Regions from separate parts of the Blastococcus sp. SYSU DS0753 genome, predicted to be linked through region 1. Evidence: riboswitches for the same ligand, from Rfam matches in the RefSeq annotation. Region 1 holds a riboswitch; each other region holds the start of a gene.

Region 1 (5,035 bases):
GTTGTTGGGGATAACGGTTGCTGTCGTCGTGCTGCTCGCCTGTGGCGCGTCGCTCGCCGGGGTGCGGTTGCCGGGCGGGCGGCGCGCGCTCACCGTCGCCGGCTTCGCCTCCGGGACGCTCTCGACTGTCGCGGCGACGCCCGGACCGCCCCTGGTGGTCACCTACCGCGCGCCCACCCCGGCCGCCCAGCGGGCGAACCTGTCGGTGTTCTTCGTCGGGACGACGCTGCTGTCCCTCGGCGTGCTGGTCGCCGGCGGCGAGCTCGACGGGGGCGGGCTGCTCACCGGTGCGGGGCTGGTGCCGTTCGTGCTGACCGGCTTCCTCCTCGCCGGACCCCTGCGCCGGCGGCTGGCCCTGCCGGCCATGCGCCGCGCCGCCCTGGTGCTGTGCCTGCTCTCCGGCGCGGTGCTGCTCGTCAGGTCGCTGGCGGGCTGACCGTCACTGCTCGACGGGCGGCTCCCGGCGCACGATGTCGCCGACGGCCTCCTCCAGCCGCGCCCAGGTCGTGCTCCACTCGACCAGGGGGTCGAGGATCCGCTCGAAGACGGCGAGCTGCTGGTCGAACGCGTCGAGCTGAGCGCGCATGGCGGCGATCGAGGTGCGCTGCGCGGTCACCATCTCCTTGACGGCGCGCAGCTGGGCCGCCGACATCGCCCCGGGCGGGCTGGGCAGGGCCGGCAGCGGGAGGCGGGACGTCGCATTCCCGGCGAGGTTGCGGGCGCGGTCGGAGAAGAACCGCAACTGGTTCACGAACTCGTCGATCGACCGCCCGACGATCCCGCTCTGCGGGGTGGTCCGGTCGGCGTCGTCGGCCTCGGTCATCGCTCCCCCTCCGTGCACGCTGCACCGACCTTAGGCCTGGAGCCGAGGCTCGGCTGCGCTGAGCCGACCCCGGGCATTGGAAGCTCTACCTGCGTCCTCGGGGCCGACGACGCAGGTAAAGCCTCCAATGCCTCAGCGGGGACGCCCCCGTCCGAAGACCACCCGAGCGTGGTGACGTGCTGGAACGGCCTCGCCGCAGGGTCCCGCCCCGCGCGGGCGAGGGGCGGGGGCAGAGGCCCGCTCAGTACCAGCCGGTGGCCTGGGAGTGCGACCACGCGCCGCACGGGGAGCCGTAGCGGTTGTTGATGTAGATCAGGCCGGCGTCGATCTGCCGGTAGCCGTCGGAGGTCTTGGCGATGCCGGTCCCGGCCCAGGTGGAGTCGAGGAACTGCGCGATGCCGTAGGCGGTGCTCCGCGGGTTCTGGGCGTTCGGGTTCCACCCGCTCTCCTTGCCCCACAGGCTCTCCAGGCAGCTGAACTCGCTGCCCGAGCCGCCGAGCTTGCCCATCGCGTACTCCTGGAAGGAGCCGGCCGGGGCCGCGGCGGCCGGCGCGGGAGCGCTCCGGGCAGGAGCCGGAGCCGGGGCCGGGGCCGGGGCCGGGGCTGGTGCGGCCGGCGCCGGGGTGCGGGCGGCCTGCTCCCGGGCCGCCTGCACGCGGGCGGCCTCCTCGGCAGCGGCCTTGCGGGCGGCCTCCTCGGCAGCGGCCTTGCGCGCGGCCTCCTCCTCGGCGGCGCGGCGGGCGGCCTCCTCGGCGGCACGGCGGTCCAGCTCGGCCTGCTCGGCCGCGGCCCGCGCCTCCGCTGCGGCGGCCTGCTCGGCCGCGCGCTCGCTGCGGCTCGCGGCCAGCTGGCCGAGGGTGTCGGCCGCGGCCACCGTCACGTCGGGCGCGGGGGTCTCGTCGGTGATGCCGAGCTGCTCGGCGACGCTGACGGAGGCCAGCTCCGGCTCGGCCTGGGCGACCGGCTCGTCGGCGACGACGCCGTTGGCCAGCAGGCCGCCTGCCGCGGCGACCGCCAGGAGCAGCAGCGCGGAACGGCGGACCGTCTTCGTCGAACGGCGCCCGGTCGTGGGGCGGAGAGCACGGGTGATCGAGGTGGCGCGAAGGTTCATGGGGAGGAACTGCTCCAGGGGCAGGGGGCGGCAGGGCCGGCGACGGCGGCGGGAACTGCTGCGGGGATGGTCGAGGGGCAGCGGTGTCGGGCGTACGCCCGGGCGCTCAGCGCGGGGAAGGCGCGCGCGAGGCTCCGTACCGGCTGCGGTTCCGTGCAAGGTGGGCCCGCAGGCTCGCCATGCGGCGGCTCTCCGTTTCTTCCGTCGTGCCGCCTACCGGGTTAGCTGACGGATTCGGGCGGGAAGCGGCCCTACCCGCGCCAGGACGTGCCCCGGCGCGCGATTCACCCCAGTACTTCGGTGGGTCCCCGGCTCGCCCTCGGCGGGCGACTCGGCGGCGCCCGGCGGACCTCCCCCGGATGGGGAGAGAACGACCGGCCGGGCGGGACCCACGGTAACCAGCGTTATCCGTTCGTGACAATCCCCTGGCGGGAAAAGGAACGGGAGGTGACCGTCAGGGGAGCCGCCAGACCGTGGTCCGGCGCACCGGCACCGGCCCGGTGGGCGACGGCTCGGTGTCGGGCACGTCGTAGACCGCCAGCGCTTCCAGCCGGTCCTCGGGGAGGTACACCCGCCCGGGATCACCGATCAGCACCTCGGCACCGCCGGCCCGGGCCGCCTCGAGGAAGGGCAGCACCCGGTCGGTCATCTCCCGGTCGTAGCAGACGTCGCCGGCGAGGACGACCGCGACGTCGGGCGGCTCGCCCCCGAGCACGTCGCCGGCGGGCGTGATGCCCGGGGTGCCGTTCCGTTCGGCGTTGACGGCGATCGCGGTCAGCGCGAACGGGTCGACGTCGCTGGCGAGCACCGCGGTCGCGCCGGCCAGGACCGCCGCGACCGCGACCAGGCCGCTGCCCGCCCCCAGGTCCAGCACGGTGCGCCCGGCCACCAGGCCGGGGTGGTCGAGCACGTGGCGGGCCAGCGCCTGGCCGCCCGGCCAGGCCGCGGCCCAGAACGGCGGGTCCGTGGAGGTGCGCCCGTGCTCGGTCTCCATCGCCTCCCACAGGGCGACGACGTCGGCGGCGACCAGCAGCTCCACCTCGGGCACCAGGTCCGGCCGGACCGGCCGGGTGTGGGCGCGGACGAACTCCGCAGGGATGGAACGGTCCACCCCGGCAGTCAACCGCACGCGGCCGGCGGCGGTGGGACCGCCCGGCTCAGAGGCGGGTCGACCAGGACGACAGCGCGCCGGCGGGGCGGAAACCCAGCGCCTCGTTGACCGCGACCATGGGCGTGTTGCCCTCGGAGTTGTAGGTGCTGATCCGCCGGACGCCGGGGACCCCCGCTGCCAGCTCCCGCAGCACGGCCGCCTTCATCCGGGCGCCGAGCCGGTGCCCCCGGTGCTCACGGAGCACCAGCGTGCCGCCCTGGTGGGCGAGCGCCGGCTGGGCGAGCGGGATCTGCAGGTCGGTGAAGCCGACCAGCCGGCCGCCGATCACCGCGCCCGCGCTGAGCACCGTCCGGCCCCGGGCGACGTGGGTCCGCTCGTACTCGCGGATCCGGTCCCCGTCCCACTCCTCCTCCCCCACCGGCAGATCGCCGTGGGGTGCGTCGGTGGTCATGCGCCGCTCCAGCAGCGCCCGGTCGGCCAGCAGCGCGTCCGGGGTGCGGTCCCGCCAGGTGACGATCTCGTACCCGGCGCCGGCCGCGGCCTCGAGCGCCCCCAGCCGGTCCTCGTCGACCGGCAGCACCAGTTCCCGGCGGGTCTCCACCAGGTCGCAGGACCAGCCGTGCCGCTCGGCGAAGGCGCGGCCCGGCGCCCCGGCGCCGGGCTCGTCCACCTCGCTCACCAGCGAGTTGCGGCCGTGCGCGGCAGCGAGTACCCGGGCCTCGGCCAGCAGCGCGCTCCCGAGGCCACGGCGCCGGGAGGCCGGGTGCACCGCGAGGTCCACCACCGCCAGCGTCGGGTTGTCCTTGCGCGGGAGGATCAGCCGGAGCGCGCCGGCGACCGCGCCGTCCACCAGGGCGGCCCGGTGGGTGCCGTCCCGGGAGCCACCGGGCGCGACGAGCTCCCGCCCCAGCGCGACGTCCTCCTGCGCCGGCCGGGGCGGGTCCTGCGGCCGGGCGGCCCGGCCGGAGGCGGCCCACACCTCGCACCAGGAGGGGAAGAGGTCGTCGTCGGGGCCGAGCTCGACGATCCGGCAGGAGGGGTCGGTCACGTCCCCGTTCTACTGGCACCGGCAATACCTTTTCCGGCGCTCAGCCCCTCGGCCGCGCGGTCGCCCGGCGAGCGATCAGCCGCCAGTAGGTGCCGGGCAGCAGGCGGACCAGCACGTCGGGCACCGTGGCGCTCCAGCCGATCAGCAGCCGGGGGCGGCGGCGCTCGACGGCCGCCACGATGCGGGCGGCGGCGTCCTCCGGCGGCATCCGCAGCAGCTTGGTGAACTGCGCCCGCCCCTTCTCGTACTCCTCCACCGAGACGCCCGCGCCGGTGCGGGCGCTCTCGGCGATCCGCGTCCGGATCCCACCCGGGTGGACGACCGTGACGCCGATGCCGTCGTCGGCGAGCTCGTGGCGGAGCGCCTCGCTGAACCCGCGGACGGCGAACTTGCTCGTCGCGTACGCGACCTGCCCGGCCGGGGCGAAGATGCCGAAGACGCTGGAGACGTTGACGACGTGGGCGCCGGGGTGGGTCTTCAGCACGGGCAGCAGCATGTGGGTGAGGCGGACGACGGCGCGCAGGTTCACCGCCAGGACCCACTCGAAGTCCGCCAGCCCGATCTGGTCGAAGCGACCGCCCAGGGCGACCCCCGCGTTGTTGACCAGCAGCGTGGTCTCGGGGTGCTCGGCCACCAGCGTCCGGGCCACCCGCGCTGTCGCCTCGTCGTCGGCCAGGTCGACCACGTGCGTCGCCACCCGCAGGGCCGGGTGGTCGGCGGCGATCCGCCCGGCCACCGCCGCCAGCCGGTCGGCGTCGCGGTCCAGCAGCACCAGGTGGCTGCCCCGGTCGGCCAGCTGCGCGGCCAGCGCCTCGCCGATCCCGCTGGCGGCGCCCGTGACGACCGCCGTCCCGCCCGCGAAGGCGTAGGGCCCCATCAGGCCACGACCCGATCCGCGTGGGCGGCTGCAGGCACGCGCGGCTGGAAGGTCATGCCCTCGTC
Region 2 (5,035 bases), on a different contig from region 1:
GTCGACCCCGGGGGCGAACCGGTCGACGTCGACCCCGGGCGAGAGCTGGGCCAGCCGGGTGCGGCCCCCGAGCGGCGGGGCGAGGCGCTCGCGGGTGTACTCGCTGATGTAGGTGAGGACGTCCAGCCCCGTGGCGATCCGCTGCATCACCTGCCGGCTGCCCGGGAGGGCGACCCAGCCGGTCTCGTGGCCGTGCGTGGCGCCGACCAGGTGCCGGACCCCGGCGGCGCGCAGCGCGGGCGCGAGCAGCCCCAGCGGCGCGGCCGCCCCGAAGAACGCGGTGTCGCAGCCGTACCGCTCCACCAGCTCCACGGCCGCGCGGGCGGTCGCCCGCGTCGGGAGGAGCATCCCGGTCGGCCGGCGCACCACCGGATAGGGCAGGGATCGGTCGTGCTCGGCCGAGCCCGGTGCGTCCGACGCCAGCACGACCAGCGAGTCCGGCGTCCGTCGCTCCAGCAGCGCCGCCACGAAGGTCTGGATGCCCCCTTGCCGGGGCGGGAAGTCGTTGGTGACGACGAGCGTCCGGCTCACGGCCCCTCCAGGCGCGCCCAGTCCTCGGCCATCGCGATGCGCTGCGCGGTCGTGGGGTGGCTGCCGAAGAACCAGTGCCAGGCCGCCGGCGGGTCCGGATCGCCGAGGTTGGCCGTGGCGAGCCGCTGCTGCATGGCGGTGAAGGCCTCCGGATCGCGGGTGAGGTCGAGGGCGTGCAGGTCCGCGCGGGCCTCGACCTGGCGCGACACCAGGTTCTGCACGGGTGTGGCCAGCAGGCTGCCCACGGCGACGAGGAACAGCAGCAGGGGGACCACGCGGGGGTCGCCGGCCGAGGGCGCCCCGGCGCGGCGCAGCAGCGGCGTCCACATCAGCAACCAGCCGAGCAGGGCGGTCGCCGCGCCCGCGCCGAGCGCGCCCATGAGCGTGCCGGTGAGGACGTCGTCGGTGGCGACGTGCCCGAGCTCGTGCGCCGCGATCGACTCGATCTCCGCGTCGGGCAGCTCGCCGAGGACGGTGTCGTAGACCACGATGCGCCGGGTGGAGCCGAACCCGGAGACGTAGGCGTTCAGCGCCGTGGTCCGCCGGGAGGCGTCGGAGACCAGCACGTCCTGCACCGGGGTGCCGTTCTCCTCGGCGAGCGCCAGCAGGTCACTGCGCAGCTCACCCGCCGGCAGCGGCTCGAAGGAGTTGAACGCCGGCTCGATGACCACCGGGTAGAGGAACGAGCCGACGACGACGAAGCCGGCCACTGCCGCCCCGCCCCAGGCCCACCAGGTGCGCGGCGCGCGACGGACCAGCCACAGGAAGGCCAGCACCACGACCACTGTCAGCGCCGCGCTGATGGCCCACGAGACGGCGACGTCGCGCAGCCAGAGCCCCCAGCCGCGGGTGGACAGGCCGTAGCGCGTGCGCACGGACTCCGCGTAGGCGGAGATCGGCAGGGTCACGGCGCGGCCCAGGAGGAGCAGGACCGGCACCCCCAGCACCACCTGCACGACCCAGCGGTCCCTCCACCGCGCCCCCAGCGACCGCATCAGGCGGGCCCCCAGCGGGGTGAGCCCCAGCACGGCCGAGACCGCCAGCCCGAGGACGAGGGAGAGCAGCGACGCGGGTCGCAGGGCGGCGGCGAAGGCCTCCGCGCGCTCGATCGCCGCGGGGTCCAGGCCAGCGGTCGGGTCGGGCTCGGTGTGCCCTCCGGGCGGTTCGGGCAGCACGTCCCACGGGGTGCGGACGACGATGACGACGACGACGGCGATCCCCAGCAGGGCCGCGGCCACCAGGGCGGCCCGGCGAACGCTCACCCGGCCGATCCTAGGCGGGCCAACCGCAGCGGCCCGTCCCGGTTCGGGGACGTGCTGGGCGGCCGGCATCCTGCTCGACCCGGTCGCGAGGCCCGCCCTCACCGTGTTCCCGTCCTCCGGGCCTGCCCGAGGTCCTCGGGATCGGGCCCTCGGTCACCTGACCGGCCAGCGACCGCGAGGGCCGGCGACCCCTGTCGGGATCACCGGCCCTCGTTCCTCGCTGCGATGCTCCCGGAGCCGTCAGCCGGCGATGCGACGGGCGCTGTTGTAGTTCCCCATCGAGTCCACGCTCGCCACCTTCACCGGCTGGCCGGAGGTGGAGGCGTGCACCATCTGGCCGTTGCCGATGTACATGCCCACGTGGCTCACCGGGCTGTAGAAGAACAGCAGGTCGCCAGGCTGCAGCTCGCCGCGCGAGACGGGCCTGCCCATCTGGCTCTGCGACCGGCTGGAGTGCGGCAGCATCACACCCGCCGCGGCGTAGGCGTACGACGTCAGCCCCGAGCAGTCGAAGGCGTTCGGCCCGCCGGCACCCCACACGTACGGGTCCCCGATCTGGGCGAGCGCGGTGTTCACCGCCACCTGGGCGGCCGAGCTCGGCGCGATGACGGCGCCGGTGGGCGCCGGGAGGCCGGTACCACCGTGGGCCTGCGCCACCTGCTCCTGCTGCGGCGCGGTGAGCGCCTCGTACCGGCGCTGGTAGTCGGCGATCTTCGCCTCGAGCTCCTCCTGCTGGGCGGCGATCTGCTCCACCGTCCGCCGGGCGTCCGCCGCGGCCTCCTCGGCGGCGTCGCGGGCCTGCTCCGCGTCCTCGGCCGCGCGCGACACCTCGGTGAGCACCTCGCTGGTGTGCCCGGCGATGGCGTCGAGGGTGCCCAGCTGGTCGACCAGCTGGTCGGCCGAGGTGCTGGTCAGCAGGACGTCGAGCGGCGACATGCCGCTGCCGGTGTAGACGCTGCGGGCCAGCCGGCGCATGTGGCCGTCGAGGGAGCCGAGCCGGCCCTCCGCCTCCGCGACCGCCTCGCTCGCGGCCTGCGCGTCGCGCTGGTGGCCCTCGAGGACGACGCGCGCCTCGTTCAGCTGCTCGGAGACGACCTCCAGCTCGTGGCTGGCCTCGGCCACCTGGGCGGCGATCTCGTCGGCGGTGCCGGGGACCGCCGACGCGGTACCCGGGAGGACGGTGACGGTCAGGGCTGCGACGGCGCTGACCAGGAGCCCCGAACGGAGCGGTCCGAAGCGGCGGGCGCTGGCGGAGCTGCGCCGGCCGGCGGTGTGGAGTTGTTCGGGGGCGTGCGTCAGTAGTGCGTGAGGGGTCGCCACGTGCGGCGGCTCTCCGTTTCTTCCACTTCGACCGCCGACCGAGTTAGCTGACGGGTTCGGGCTGGGAAGACTGGCCCTATCCCCCACCCACCGGCGAGCCGGCGGCGGGAGAACTCACCCCAGAGTGCGGTGGGTCCCCGGTACACCTCGGGCGCAGTGGTGCGCGCCACGCGGTGATTAGGCGGTGTCCGGTCGAGGCCATCCATCGATGGATGACGACCACCCGGCCGAACGGAGGGAACCCTACGACCGTGATGCGCCTGTGACAAACAGGGACAGCTGAGACGTGTGCGTCGGGCGCCTGGCCGCCCACCTGGGCATTCACCCGATCGGGTGGTCACCCGGCCCTCGCCGCGGGGTGCGGCGGCGATCAGCCGGTGCGCCGTCCGGACCGCTCCCCGCCGTGCCCGTCGGGATGCCGCAGCGGGGGAACCAGGCCGCCCTCGGCCAGCGCGCGCACGGCGCTGCGTTCCACCTCGTCGAACTCCACCACCACGCCCGGCGGTGGCACGACGACGTCCTCGGCGGCCGCGGCCGGCCCGCCACGCGGCCGCCCGGTCATCGGCACGACGACCGGGTCGCCCCCCTGCCACCCGGGCGGGGCTCCCAGCAGCACGGTCACGACGCAGTCGGCGCAGCCGGTCCCGCGGGCGGTGCAGGTGTCGCAATCGATGAGCATCGCTTCTTCTCCTCCGTGAGTTGCTGCGCACGGTAGGAAGGGCCACCGACATTTCCGCCGCGCCACCGACGGCCCGCGCCGGATCAGCTGCCCGCGAACTCCCAGTGCCACGGCTCCTCGCGCCCGTTGCCCGGATCGGCCCACGTGGGGTGCAGGAAGCCGAACCGGCCGGCGTTGGCAGCCATCCAGGCGTACTGCGGGGTGCCGAACGTCTCGACGCCACCGCACAGGTCCACCGCCAGACCCCAGCCGTGGTTGCTGGTGCCGGGCACCGCGGCCAGGGCCGGCTTCTCCCCGTACAGCCGCACCTGGCTTGCGTAGGTCCGGTAGGAGTCGGTGATGCACAACGGGCTGCCGAAGGCGGTCGCGTAGGCCGCCGACATGGCGCGGTAGGCGGCGGCCGCGTCGCAGCGCAGCGCGTGCCCGCCGACGCCCAGCGGGCACATGGCGCTGGGCGGGATGAGGCCGTTCGGGTAGCCGCCCCATGCGCGGGCTCCGTCGTAGCTGGGCGGGTAGACGGTGTTGCCGCACTCGGTCCGCAGCGCCCCCGCGGCCGGCCCCGGGACGGCGACAGGGGGCCGCTGGCCGAGGACCGGGCGGCCGATCGCCAGCACCTGGTCGCCCGGCAGCGTGCGCACCACGACCGCGCCGGCCCGCGCGTCAGCGGTCAGCATGGTCCGCGGGTCCAGGGCGATGCCCACGTGCCCGAGCCCCGCCTCCGGGGAGCCCAGGAAGACCAGGTCGCCGGGGAGGACGTCGGCGCGGTCCACCGGCACGGCGCTCGCGAACAGCTCCTCCTGCGTCGCGGGCAGCTGGACACCGGCCCGGCCGTAGGCCACCCGGACCAGTGCGCCGCAGCCCCAGGACTCCGGCCCCGCCGTCCCCGGCGCGTACGGCTGCCCCAGGGCCTCCATCGCGCCGCTGACGGCGGCGAGGGTCTCGGCGGGCAGCACCAGGAGCGAACTCGGCCGCCCGGGCAGCTGGGCCACCCCGCGCTGCGCGCCGCCCCCGGCGGCGCCCACCGGAGCCAGGCGGTCGGGGAGGCTGCGCTCGGGTTCCCGCAGCGCAGCGGCGGGCACGTCCGCGAGGCCGGCGGTCCGGAGCTGGTCGACGTAGGCCCGCCAGCTGGCCGCCGTCTGCTCGTTCACCGACGCCTGCTCCCCCTGGAGCGCCGCCAGCTGCCGGTCGACGACGGCGAGCGTGTCGTGCAGCTCCGTGGTGACCGCGTCGGCGGCCGCCTCCA
Region 3 (5,035 bases), on a different contig from region 1:
CGCAACGTGGCGATCGTCGCCCACGTCGACCACGGCAAGACGACCCTGGTCGACGCCCTCCTCCGCCAGGCCGGCGCGCTCGGCCGCGCCAAGGGCGAGGGGACGGACAACGACTCCACGCAGGACCGCGTGATGGACTCGATGGACCTCGAGCGCGAGCGCGGCATCACCATCCTCGCGAAGAACACCGCGATCCGCCTGGCGGACGAGGACGGCAACCCCGTCGTCGTCAACATCGTCGACACCCCCGGCCACGCCGACTTCGGTGGCGAGGTCGAGCGCGGCCTCTCCATGGTCGACGGAGTCGTGCTGCTGGTCGACGCCTCCGAGGGCCCGCTCCCGCAGACCCGCTTCGTGCTGCGCAAGGCGCTCGGCAAGGGGATGCCGGTCATCCTCGCGGTCAACAAGACCGACCGCTCCGACGCCCGCATCGAAGAGGTCGTCGACGAGTGCTACGAGCTGTTCATGGAGCTCATGGAGGACGCCGGCATGGACGCCGACGCCCTCGAGTTCCCGATCGTCTACTGCAACGGCCGCACCGGGCAGGCGTCGCTGACCAAGCCCGAGAACGGCACCGTGCCCGACAGTCCGGACCTCGGCCCGCTGGTGAAGACGCTGCTGGACACGATCCCGGCGCCGGAGTACGACGCCGAGGAGCCGCTGCGCGCGCAGGTCACCAACCTCGACGCCTCGCCGTTCCTGGGTCGCCTGGCGCTGCTGCGCATCCACTCCGGTGAGATGAAGCGCGGCCAGCAGGTCGCCTGGTGCAAGGTCGACGGCACGATCAAGAACGTCAAGATCACCGAGCTGCTGGTCACCGAGGGTCTCACCCGGACGCCGGCCGAGAGCGCCGGCCCCGGCGACCTGGTCGCCATCGCCGGCATCGAGGACATCATGATCGGCGACACCCTCGCCGACCCGAACGACCCGCGGCCGCTGCCCCCGCTGACCGTCGACGAGCCCTCGATCTCGATCACCATCGGGATCAACACCTCGCCGCTGTCGGGCAAGTCGGGCAAGAAGCTCACCGCCCGCCTGATCAAGAACCGCCTCGACCAGGAGCTGGTCGGCAACGTCAGCGTGCGCATGCTGCCCACCGACCGCCCCGACACCTGGGAGATGCAGGGCCGTGGCGAGCTGGCGCTGGCCATCCTCGTCGAGCAGCTGCGCCGCGAGGAGTTCGAGCTCACCGTCGGCCGGCCCACCGTCGTCACCAAGGAGATCGACGGCAAGCTGCACGAGCCCGTCGAGCGGGTCACCATCGACACCCCCGGCGAGTACGTCGGCACCCTGACCCAGGCTCTCGCGGTGCGCCGCGGCCGGCTGGAGAACCTGGTGCACCACGACACCGGCTGGGCGCGGATGGAGTACGTCGTCCCCTCCCGCGGCCTCATCGGGTTCCGCACCGAGTTCCTGACCGAGACCCGCGGCACCGGCGTGCTGAACAGCAACCTCGAGGGCTACGAGCCGTGGCTGGGCGACATGCGCGCCCGGCCGACCGGCTCGCTGGTCGCCGACCGCCAGGGCGTGGCGACGACCTACTCGATGTTCTCGCTGCAGGAGCGTGGCCAGCTCATGGTCCAGCCGGGCACCGAGGTCTACGAGGGCATGATCGTGGGTGAGAACTCCCGTCCGGACGACATGGACGTGAACATCACCAAGGAGAAGAAGCTCACCAACATGCGCAAGTCCACCTCCGAGGAGCTGGAGCGGCTGATCCCGCCGAGGATCCTCAACCTGGAGCAGGCGCTGGAGTTCTGTGCCGAGGACGAGTGCGTGGAGGTCACGCCGGCCGGCGTCCGCATCCGCAAGGTGGTGCTCGACCAGACCGAGCGCGGCAAGGCCAAGAACCGCAAGCCCAAGCCCAGCTGATCCGCCCATGACGCAGCGAGCCCCTGCCCGGTGATCCGGGCAGGGGCTCGCTGCGTCATGGGGCCGTTACGGCGCCGGCACGAAGGCCACGTGCGGGTGGTCCATGTGGTTGGCGGTGGGGGAGCCGCGGTCCTCCATGGGCTGCCAGGCCCAGCCCGTCCACGTCCCGGCGATCCGCTGCTGCCAGATCACGTACTCGACGCCGAGGCGCGCCGCGTTGTCGATGACGTACTGGCTGAGCGCGTCGCCCGTGGCCCGGTCGTCGTAGACCATGAAGTCGGCGGCGCGGCCCTCCGACGGGCTGTGGCCGGGGCGGGTGAGCACCGTCGGGATGCCGAACTCCGCGGCGACCTCCGCGACGGCGGGGCGCACGTGCGGTTCCCACGCGCCGTAGGCGGCGGTGTCGAGGGCCGGCCGGTCCGCGGCGCGGCTGGCACGCTCCGGGGCCGCCGACGGGCCGCCGACGAGGGTGAGTCGCTGCCCGACGCGCAGCACGTTCGGGTCCGCCCCGATGACCTCGAGGTTGAGGGCGTGCACGTCCTGCCAGGTGGTGCCGTGGCGGGCGGCGATGCCGCCCAGCGTGTCGCCCGGCTGCACCACGTACTCGCCGCCGGCGGGGGCGGGGGCGGCAGGGGCGGCGCCCGATCCGCCGATGACGAGGACCTGCCCGACGCGCAGGACGTTCGGGTCGGCGCCGATGGTGGCGAGGTTGTCGGCGTGGATGGTCTGCCACGAGGTGCCGTGGGCGGCCGCGAGCCCGCCCAGCGTGTCACCGGGGACGACCGTGTGCTCCCCGGGGTGGGCCTGTGCCGGACCGGCGATCGCGAGGGAGGCGGCCGCGGCGGCCGCGAGGACCACGGCCGGACGTGCCATGGCCGCCGCCGCCGCGGAGGTGCGGGTGGAGCGACCGGGTCGTGCCGTGCGGTGCTTGAGCATGGGGAAGCCTCTCGCCGCCTGCGGGGTTAGCTGTCGGGTTCGGGCGAGAGCTGCCCGGCCGCGTGCTGCGGCTTCACCCCGAGGCCGAGGGCCAGGATCTCGTGGGTTCCCCGCGCCTGCCCGTCGTGTGCACGGGTCCGGTGGCGGTGGGCAGGTTCGGCGGTCCGCCATCCGGGCCCACCCGTTGGTGGACGCAGCACGGTAGGCAGACCGCCGTCCCCGACGGCAAGGCCGCGGAGCCTCCATCGCGGGCGGCCCCGCGCGGACTGACTCGCCGTGGCCCGCCCCCGACTGCCCGTGTGCGGTGCTCGTACCGGCGGCGCACGGTCCGCGGCGCGGGCTCCGTGCTCGTCAGGTCACGAATCGTGATGACTGGCCGGAGCGGTCCGACGCGCCCGCCACGCCGTCGAGAAGTCTCGCCTCGCACCCGTCCTACGTTGACCTCGGAGCCGTCTCCCCGGCTCCCTGGGAAGAGGAAGGCGGCCGAACGCTCATGGCGACGATCACCCGTACGGTTCCGGCGATCGAGGGCTTCCGGGGTGGCATCGACGTCCGGGTGAGCCTGCGCGCCGACGCCGGATCGGGCGGTTCGGCGTTCGACGGTGCGTGGTTCCCGCGGAGCCGGGACCTCGCCGTGGAGCTGCCGGAGCTGATCGCGGCGCTGGAGCGGCGTGGTGTGCGGGTGGAGCGGTTCACCTACGCCCTCGACGCCTGGGAGCCGGCCCCCCGCAAGCTGGAGGTGCTGGGCCGCACGGTCCGCGCCGGCGGCTTCCGGAGCATGGACCCGCAGGTCGTCTGCCTCACCTGGGCTGGGGGGAACCGCCGGGCCGACCTGCTGGTCGTCCCGCCGGAGACCGACGTCCTCACCGGCGCCCGGGCGCTGCGGCTGTGCACCCGGCGGGGCCTGCCGTCCTCGCCCCAGATGGTGCTCGCCGCGGCCCGTTCCACGCCCCTTCCGCAGGTGCCCACGCTGCCGGTGTCCCGCGCGGTGTAGCGCTCGTCCGCCGACGGCGGATCCGCTGCCGGCGAACTCCCTGGACGCGCGGGCGCCGACCGGGCTGGAGTGCTCGGCATGAGACTCCTCGTCCTCGGCGGCACCCACTTCCTCGGCCGGCACGTGGTGGAGGCCGCGCTCGCTCGCGGGCACGACGTCGCCACCTTCACCCGGGGCCTGACGGGTCCGCCGCCGGAGGGCGCGCGGGCGCTGCACGGCGACCGCGACGACCCCGGCGCGCTGCCGCGCGCGCTGGGGGAGTGGGAGCCCGAGCTCGTCGTCGACACCTCCTGCCAGACCCGGGCCGCCGCCCGCAACGCCGCTGCGGCGCTGGGCCGGGTCCGCTCCTACGTCTTCGTGAGCAGCCTCAACGCGTACCGCAACTGGCCGCCGGGGCCGCTCGGCCCGGAGGACGGCGAGCCGACCTGGGACACCGAGGACGACGAGTACGGGCCGATCAAGGCCTTCGGCGAACGGGAGCTCGCCGCCGCCGTCGGTGGCCGCTTCCTCGCCGCCCGTGCCGGCCTGATCGTCGGCCCCTCCGACCCGATCCACCGCCTCGGCTGGTGGCTGGAGCGCATCGCGAGCGGCGGTCGGGTGGTCGTCCCGGCCGAGGGCGTCGCCCAGCCGATCGCGCTGGTCGACGCCCGTGACCTGGCCGCCTGGCTCGTGGACATGGCCGGGCAGGGCCGCACCGGTGCGGTCAACGCCACGGGGCCGGCGGGCATGACGACCCTGGGCGGCCTGCTCGAGCTCTGCCGGGTCGTCACCGGGAGCGCGGCGGAGTGGGTACCGGTGCCCGAGGCCGACCTCCTCGCCGCCGGCGTCCAGGAGTGGCTGCACCTGCCGCTGTGGCTGCGCCACGAGGTCGCCCGCACCGCCTGGGACGTCGACACCACCCGGGCCGCCGAGCTCGGGCTGGCCACGCGGGCGCTGGAGGCGACCGTCGCCGACACCTGGGCGTGGCTGCGCTCGCACGAGCGGCCGGTGCCGCCGGCGCACCGCCCCGCCGACCAGCCCGGACCCGGCCTCCCGGCCGAGCTGGAGGCCTTCCTGCTGGCCGGCCGCTAGGAGCAGCCGGCGGGTGCCGTGCGGCGCCCTGTCAGTCGCGGGGGGCGCTGGGTCGGCCCGCGCCGACCGGGACCTCGCGGGAGTCGGTGGCGTCGGCGGCCACGTTCTGCTCGGCCACCTCGGCGAGGGCGTCGGCCGACTCCAGCCGCGCGTCCCGCCGGT
Region 4 (5,035 bases), on a different contig from region 1:
GCCGGCGCCTCGCCGCTGACGCCGCACGCCCGGGGCAGCGCCGGGCTCTCGGAGAGGAAGCCGTAACCGGGGTGGATCAGCGCGCAGCCGGTGTCCACGGCGGCCTGCACGACCGCGGCGGCGTCGAGGTAGGCCGCCGGACCGCTGCCGGGGAGGAGGTGGACCTCGTCCGCGGCGGCGAGGTGCGGGGCGTGCGGCTCGTCGGCGGCGGCGACGGCGACCGACGTCAGCCCCTCGGCGGCGGCGGCGCGGGCGATGCGGACGGCGATCTCGCCACGGTTGGCGATCAGCAGGCGGGCCACCCGGCGATGCTCGCACGCCCCGCCGACCGGCCTGTGGCGGTGGTCACCCCGCAGACGACGGTGCCGCGGCCGGAAGGCCCGGTCGCGGCACCGCCGTCCTCGCAGGATCGATCAGGGCTGCAGGCCCGTGAACGCACCCGAGCCGGTGCGCTGCACCTCACCGGCGCCGGGCATGCCCAGGAAGCCGGCCACGCTCCACGCCGAGGCGTACAGGTGCCCGTGCGTCCACTCCAGCCCGGTCGGCATGGTCACCTGCGCGGTGGCCCGCTCGCCGGAGGGCGAGATGCGGGTGACCTCACCGATCGTGGAGGGGTCGAAGTCCTCCGCCGGCGGGCCCTCGGGGAAGCCCTCGAGGACGTTGGACGCGTAGACGGTGCCGTGCGGGTCGACGGCGACGCCGGTGACCCCCGTCAGTCCACCGATCACGTCGACGACCTCGCCGTGCCGGTCCAGCACGTAGACCCGCGCCGCACCGGGCGCCTCGGCGCCCAGCGTGCCGACGTAGATGAGGCCGTTCGGGCCCTCGGCGATCTCGGTCGGGACCGAGTCGCACCCCACGGTGCCGGGGTTGTTCTCGGCCTCCGCGCACTCGGGGGTGTCGGTGACCGTCGGCGGCACGAAGAACGTGCTGATCTTCCCGCTGCGCAGGTCGATGGAGAGGACGGCGTTGGCGCCGGCGTCGCTGACCAGCAGCCGGTTGGGCTGGGCGAGCACCGCGAACGGGTTGGACAGCGTCTCGATCGGCACCTGCTCGCCGTCGACCTCCATGAACTGCTGCTGGCCGTCGGGGTTGTGGTCCAGCTCGTACTGGAGGAGGTCCCACGTGCGCAGGATCTGGCCGTCCGGCTTGGCCTCGACGACCACCTGGCTGGGTGTGCCGGGCGGCACGGGGGGAGCCCCCTCCTCCGCCGGCGGGGCTTCGCCCACCGCGACGAAGAGGCCGCCGTACTTGTAGTCGACACCCTGCGCGTTGCCCAGGCCGCTGAGCAGCGTCCGGACCCGCCCGTCGCGCAGGTCCACCGAGGACACCTCGCCGGAGTCGGCCTCGGCCACCACGAGCTGGTGGCCCTTGAACTCGCTGAGCTGACGCGGTCCGTCCAGCCCCGCCGCCACGGTGACGATGTCGTCCTCGCCGCCGTCCGCCAGTGCCGTCGCCGGGGACACCGCCACCAGCGCCAGCGCCGCGGCCGCTCCCACGGCCGCCCTCCCTGCCTTCATCCTGCTCCCCTTGCCTCGAGATCCCCCGTGGAACGTCCGGGAAACTGCCAGGCGTCTGCCACCGGGAAGTGAACCGTCGACGTCCGGTTCTCCCGCTCCCTGTGCGTCGTTGCTAGGTGTAGTCACTCCATCGACGGCGCCCCGGGAGGCTCCGGATCAGCCCTGTACGCGGCGGACACGGCGGAGCGCACAGCGTGCGGACCCGCCGCGACGGAGGAAGTAAGCGTGCGCTGACGATCGGTGACCGGCGAGGCCGCGCCTCGCGCCGTCGTCCGCGCGTCCACGGTGGTCGACGCGCGAGTCGCCCGGGCCCGCCCCCGTGGTCGACACGCCGCTCGCGGGCCGGTCCCCCGCGTGTCGGCCGGTGGGTAGGTGGACGGATCCCGACCTAGCGTCGTCGCGGTCCGGACGGGATCCCGTCGTCACCGCTCCCGGTGACACCCGTCCGGCACCGCCGAACCGGGCGTCGGATCCGACCGCCGCCCGGACCGGGGACCCACCGCAGCACTGGGGTGAAGCGTGGCCGCGAGCCGGTCAAGCCGGGCGAGTTCCCCGCCCGAACCCGTCAGCTAACCCGGTAGGCGGTCGATGGAGAACAGGAGAACCGTCGTCCATGACGACCACGCGCACGTCCACCACCCGCCGCTCCGTCCGCGGCGCGGCGCTCGCCCTCTTCACCGGAGCGGGCATCGCTCTCACCCCGTTCGCCGCCACCGCCTCCACCGGTGACGGGGGTGGCGGCGGTACGACGACCGTCGTCACCACGCCCGTCGTGGCGCCCACCCACGCCGCGCAGGTCGCCGTCGACACGGCCCTGGCGCAGCAGGGCAAGCCCTACGTCTGGGGCGGTACCGGCCCCGGCGGCTACGACTGCTCGGGCCTGACCTGGTCGGCCTACCAGGCCGCGGGCGTGGAGATCCCCCGGACCTCGCGGGCGCAGTCGACGGCGGGGGTCTTCGTGGACCGGGCCCACCTGCAGCCCGGCGACCTGATCTTCTTCTACGACCCGGTCGGTCACGTCGGCATGTACATCGGCGACGGGCTGATGGTGCACTCCTCCACCTACGGCAACCCGGTGGCGGTCGTGCCGGTGGACTCGATGTGGGGCTACAACACCGCGCGTCGCGTCGTCTGATCCGGCGCTCTCCCCGGTGCCCCGGCCGATGCGGCCGGGGCACCGGGGCGTTCACACCAGGCGCAGCGTCGCCCGCTTGAGCCGCACGATCAGCCGCATGCCGCCGGACTCCACCAGCTCCCGCTGCCGTGCGCGCAATTGCTCACCGAGCTGCTCGAGCCGCTCCTCGCCCAGGGCGTGCGCCTGGGGGAACATCCGCTGCTCCTCCTCCATCGTGTGGTGGCGCAGCGTCTTCTCCAGCATGCGCACCTCGGTGGTGAACTCCGGGTCGTCGGGTGCCGTGCGCATCACGGTGGCCAGCTGGTCGTCGATCTGCCGGTGCTCGGCGTGCGCGAGGGAGAGCAGCGGCGAGACGTCGACGACGGCCGGGTAGAACAGCTCGTCCTCGATCTGGGTGTGGATCTCCAGCTCCCGCAGCAGCCGGCCGCGCAGCTCCTCCCGCCGCTCGGTCTCCTCGCCGGTCGTCTCCGCCAGGTCGCGCAGCAGCCCGCGCAGCACGTCGTGGTGGGCGGTCAGAACCTCGTCGGCCTTCATCGGGATGCCTCCTGGACGGTGGTGATCGCGGTGGGCGTGCGCCAGTCGGCCCGGCGGCGCACCTCGACCCGGCCCTCGCGGACCCGCGTGTCGAAGCAGGGCAGCGGTGCGGTGGAGGGGCCCTGGGCCGGCTCACCGGTGGCCAGGTCGAACCGCGACCCGTGCCAGGGGCAGACCAGGTCGCCGCGGTGCAGCCAGCCCTCCCCGAGCGGCCCGCCCTGGTGGGGGCAGCGGCCACCGACGGCCTGCACGGCACCGCCGGTGGCGACGAGGACGACGGGCATGCCGTCGACGTCCACCGGCACCGGCTCGCCCTCGGGCAGGTCGGCCAGGGCGGCGGCGTCGGTGAAGCGCCGCGGTTCGTAGCTGCGGACGGCGTGGTCGGTACCCATCCCGTGCCGGTAGGAGAGCGCGCCACCGAGCCAGCCGCTGGCGACGGTGACCGCGTAGCCCGCGGCGGCGGTGACGCGCGCGCGGGCGGCCCGGCCGCGGGCCCGATCGGCCAGCGACCAGGTGTAGAGCGCGAGCGCGGCACTGTTCAGCCCGGCGTGCACCAGCCCGACGCGGCGGGCCTGGTCGTGGGCGTGCTGCCAGTCGGTCAGCCCGGTGGCCGCCGCGGCCACCGCGCCGGCGACGCCGACCCGCACCGCGGTGCGGGCCGCCGCCCCGGAGCCCGGCCCGCCGCGGCCCGTGGCGTCCAAGGCGTCGAGGGCCAGGGCCGCCGTCCACGACCCGATCGGCACGGTGACCAGGGCGGGGTGCAGCGGGTGGCCGAGCCAGACACCGTGCAGCAGGTCCTGCAGCGGCCGGGCATAGCGCCCGGCGAGCAGGAAGGTCAGCGAGATGCCGTGCTCGACCGGGTAGCTGGGGGCGTCGAGGACCTCCCAGCGCTCGACCGCCCGCAGGGTCCGCTCGAACACCCCCCGCACAATCACCGGCGCACTCTCCGTCGACGCATTCTTCGCATCTGCCCAGGTGGGGAGCGGTGAAACAGCGCGGGACCGGCTCGTGCGCCGCGCCGCGGCGTCGTAGCGTCCGGTGCCATGGCGACGCGAGAGTTCCGGACGGTGCTGGAGGGCGGTTCCTACTTCGAGGGGCCGCGGTGGCGCGACGGGCAGTGGTGGGTCTCGGACTTTTACCGGCGCACCGTCAGCCGGGTCTCGCCCGGCGGCGGGGAGAACGTCGTCCTCGAGGTGGAGAACCAGCCCTCGGGCCTGGGCTGGCTGCCCGACGGCTCGTTGCTCGTGGTGTCGATGAAGGACCACCGGCTGCTCCGGGTCGCCGACGGCGAGGTGTCCACGCACGCCGACCTCTCCGCGGTCTGCGGCGGGCACCTCAACGACATGGTGGTCGACGCCGCCGGCCGGGCGTTCGTCGGCGACTTCGGCTTCGACCTCATGGGCGGTGGCGCGCCCGCCCCGGCGTCGGTGAAGCGGGTCGACCCCGACGGCACGGTGACCGTGGTGGCCGAGGACCTGCGCTTCCCGAACGGCTCGGTGATCACCCCGGACGGCGGCACGCTGGTCGTCGGCGAGACGTGGGGCAACCGCTTCACGGCGTTCGACATCGCCGCCGACGGCTCGCTGGGCGGCCGCCGGGTGTGGGCGGAGCTCGGCCCGATGCCGGTGGGCGACTCGGTCGAGGAGCTCATCGGGCAGGTGGTGGTCGCCCCCGACGGGTGCACGCTCGACGCCGAGGGGCACGTCTGGGTCGCCGACGGGCTGAACTCCCGGGTGGTCCGGGTGGCGGCCGGCGGCGCGATCGTCGAGGAGATCGCCGCACCGGACGGCATGGGCGTCTACGCCTGCGCGCTGGGTGGGGACGACGGCCGCACGCTGCTGCTGTG

Evidence for each region. A riboswitch is a leader RNA that binds a small molecule or an ion and turns the genes downstream of it on or off. The one in region 1 is predicted to bind cyclic di-AMP.
Region 2: linked by a shared signal. The riboswitch ahead of ACI799_RS09525 (NlpC/P60 family protein) and the one ahead of ACI799_RS18470 (aggregation-promoting factor C-terminal-like domain-containing protein) in region 1 are both predicted to bind cyclic di-AMP.
Region 3: linked by a shared signal. The riboswitch ahead of ACI799_RS07740 (LysM peptidoglycan-binding domain-containing protein) and the one ahead of ACI799_RS18470 (aggregation-promoting factor C-terminal-like domain-containing protein) in region 1 are both predicted to bind cyclic di-AMP.
Region 4: linked by a shared signal. The riboswitch ahead of ACI799_RS02185 (C40 family peptidase) and the one ahead of ACI799_RS18470 (aggregation-promoting factor C-terminal-like domain-containing protein) in region 1 are both predicted to bind cyclic di-AMP.

The regions. Positions count from the first base shown of each region.
Region 1 is NZ_JBJHAT010000031.1:23,298-28,332, forward strand. It holds gene ACI799_RS18460 (TSUP family transporter) at 1-436, shown strand, start outside; gene ACI799_RS18465 (hypothetical protein) at 440-823, opposite strand; gene ACI799_RS18470 (aggregation-promoting factor C-terminal-like domain-containing protein) at 1,065-1,934, opposite strand; cyclic di-AMP (ydaO/yuaA leader) riboswitch at 2,145-2,271, opposite strand; gene ACI799_RS18475 (class I SAM-dependent methyltransferase) at 2,389-3,045, opposite strand; gene ACI799_RS18480 (GNAT family N-acetyltransferase) at 3,092-4,093, opposite strand; gene ACI799_RS18485 (SDR family NAD(P)-dependent oxidoreductase) at 4,134-4,970, opposite strand; gene ACI799_RS18490 (flavin-containing monooxygenase) at 4,970-5,035, opposite strand, start outside.
Region 2 is NZ_JBJHAT010000009.1:21,974-27,008, reverse strand. It holds gene ACI799_RS09535 (glycosyltransferase family 4 protein) at 1-531, opposite strand, end outside; gene ACI799_RS09530 (M48 family metallopeptidase) at 528-1,793, opposite strand; gene ACI799_RS09525 (NlpC/P60 family protein) at 2,034-3,113, opposite strand; cyclic di-AMP (ydaO/yuaA leader) riboswitch at 3,131-3,307, opposite strand; gene ACI799_RS09520 (hypothetical protein) at 3,484-3,792, opposite strand; gene ACI799_RS09515 (D-alanyl-D-alanine carboxypeptidase family protein) at 3,876-5,035, opposite strand, start outside.
Region 3 is NZ_JBJHAT010000006.1:123,275-128,309, reverse strand. It holds gene typA (translational GTPase TypA) at 1-1,872, shown strand, start outside; gene ACI799_RS07740 (LysM peptidoglycan-binding domain-containing protein) at 1,939-2,745, opposite strand; cyclic di-AMP (ydaO/yuaA leader) riboswitch at 2,829-2,922, opposite strand; gene ACI799_RS07735 (DUF5994 family protein) at 3,302-3,802, shown strand; gene ACI799_RS07730 (NAD-dependent epimerase/dehydratase family protein) at 3,881-4,873, shown strand; gene ACI799_RS07725 (sulfite exporter TauE/SafE family protein) at 4,905-5,035, opposite strand, start outside.
Region 4 is NZ_JBJHAT010000002.1:41,457-46,491, forward strand. It holds gene ACI799_RS02175 (carboxyl transferase domain-containing protein) at 1-302, opposite strand, end outside; gene ACI799_RS02180 (ScyD/ScyE family protein) at 414-1,499, opposite strand; cyclic di-AMP (ydaO/yuaA leader) riboswitch at 1,963-2,119, shown strand; gene ACI799_RS02185 (C40 family peptidase) at 2,134-2,655, shown strand; gene ACI799_RS02190 (hemerythrin domain-containing protein) at 2,707-3,189, opposite strand; gene ACI799_RS02195 (Rieske 2Fe-2S domain-containing protein) at 3,186-4,124, opposite strand; gene ACI799_RS02200 (SMP-30/gluconolactonase/LRE family protein) at 4,233-5,035, shown strand, end outside.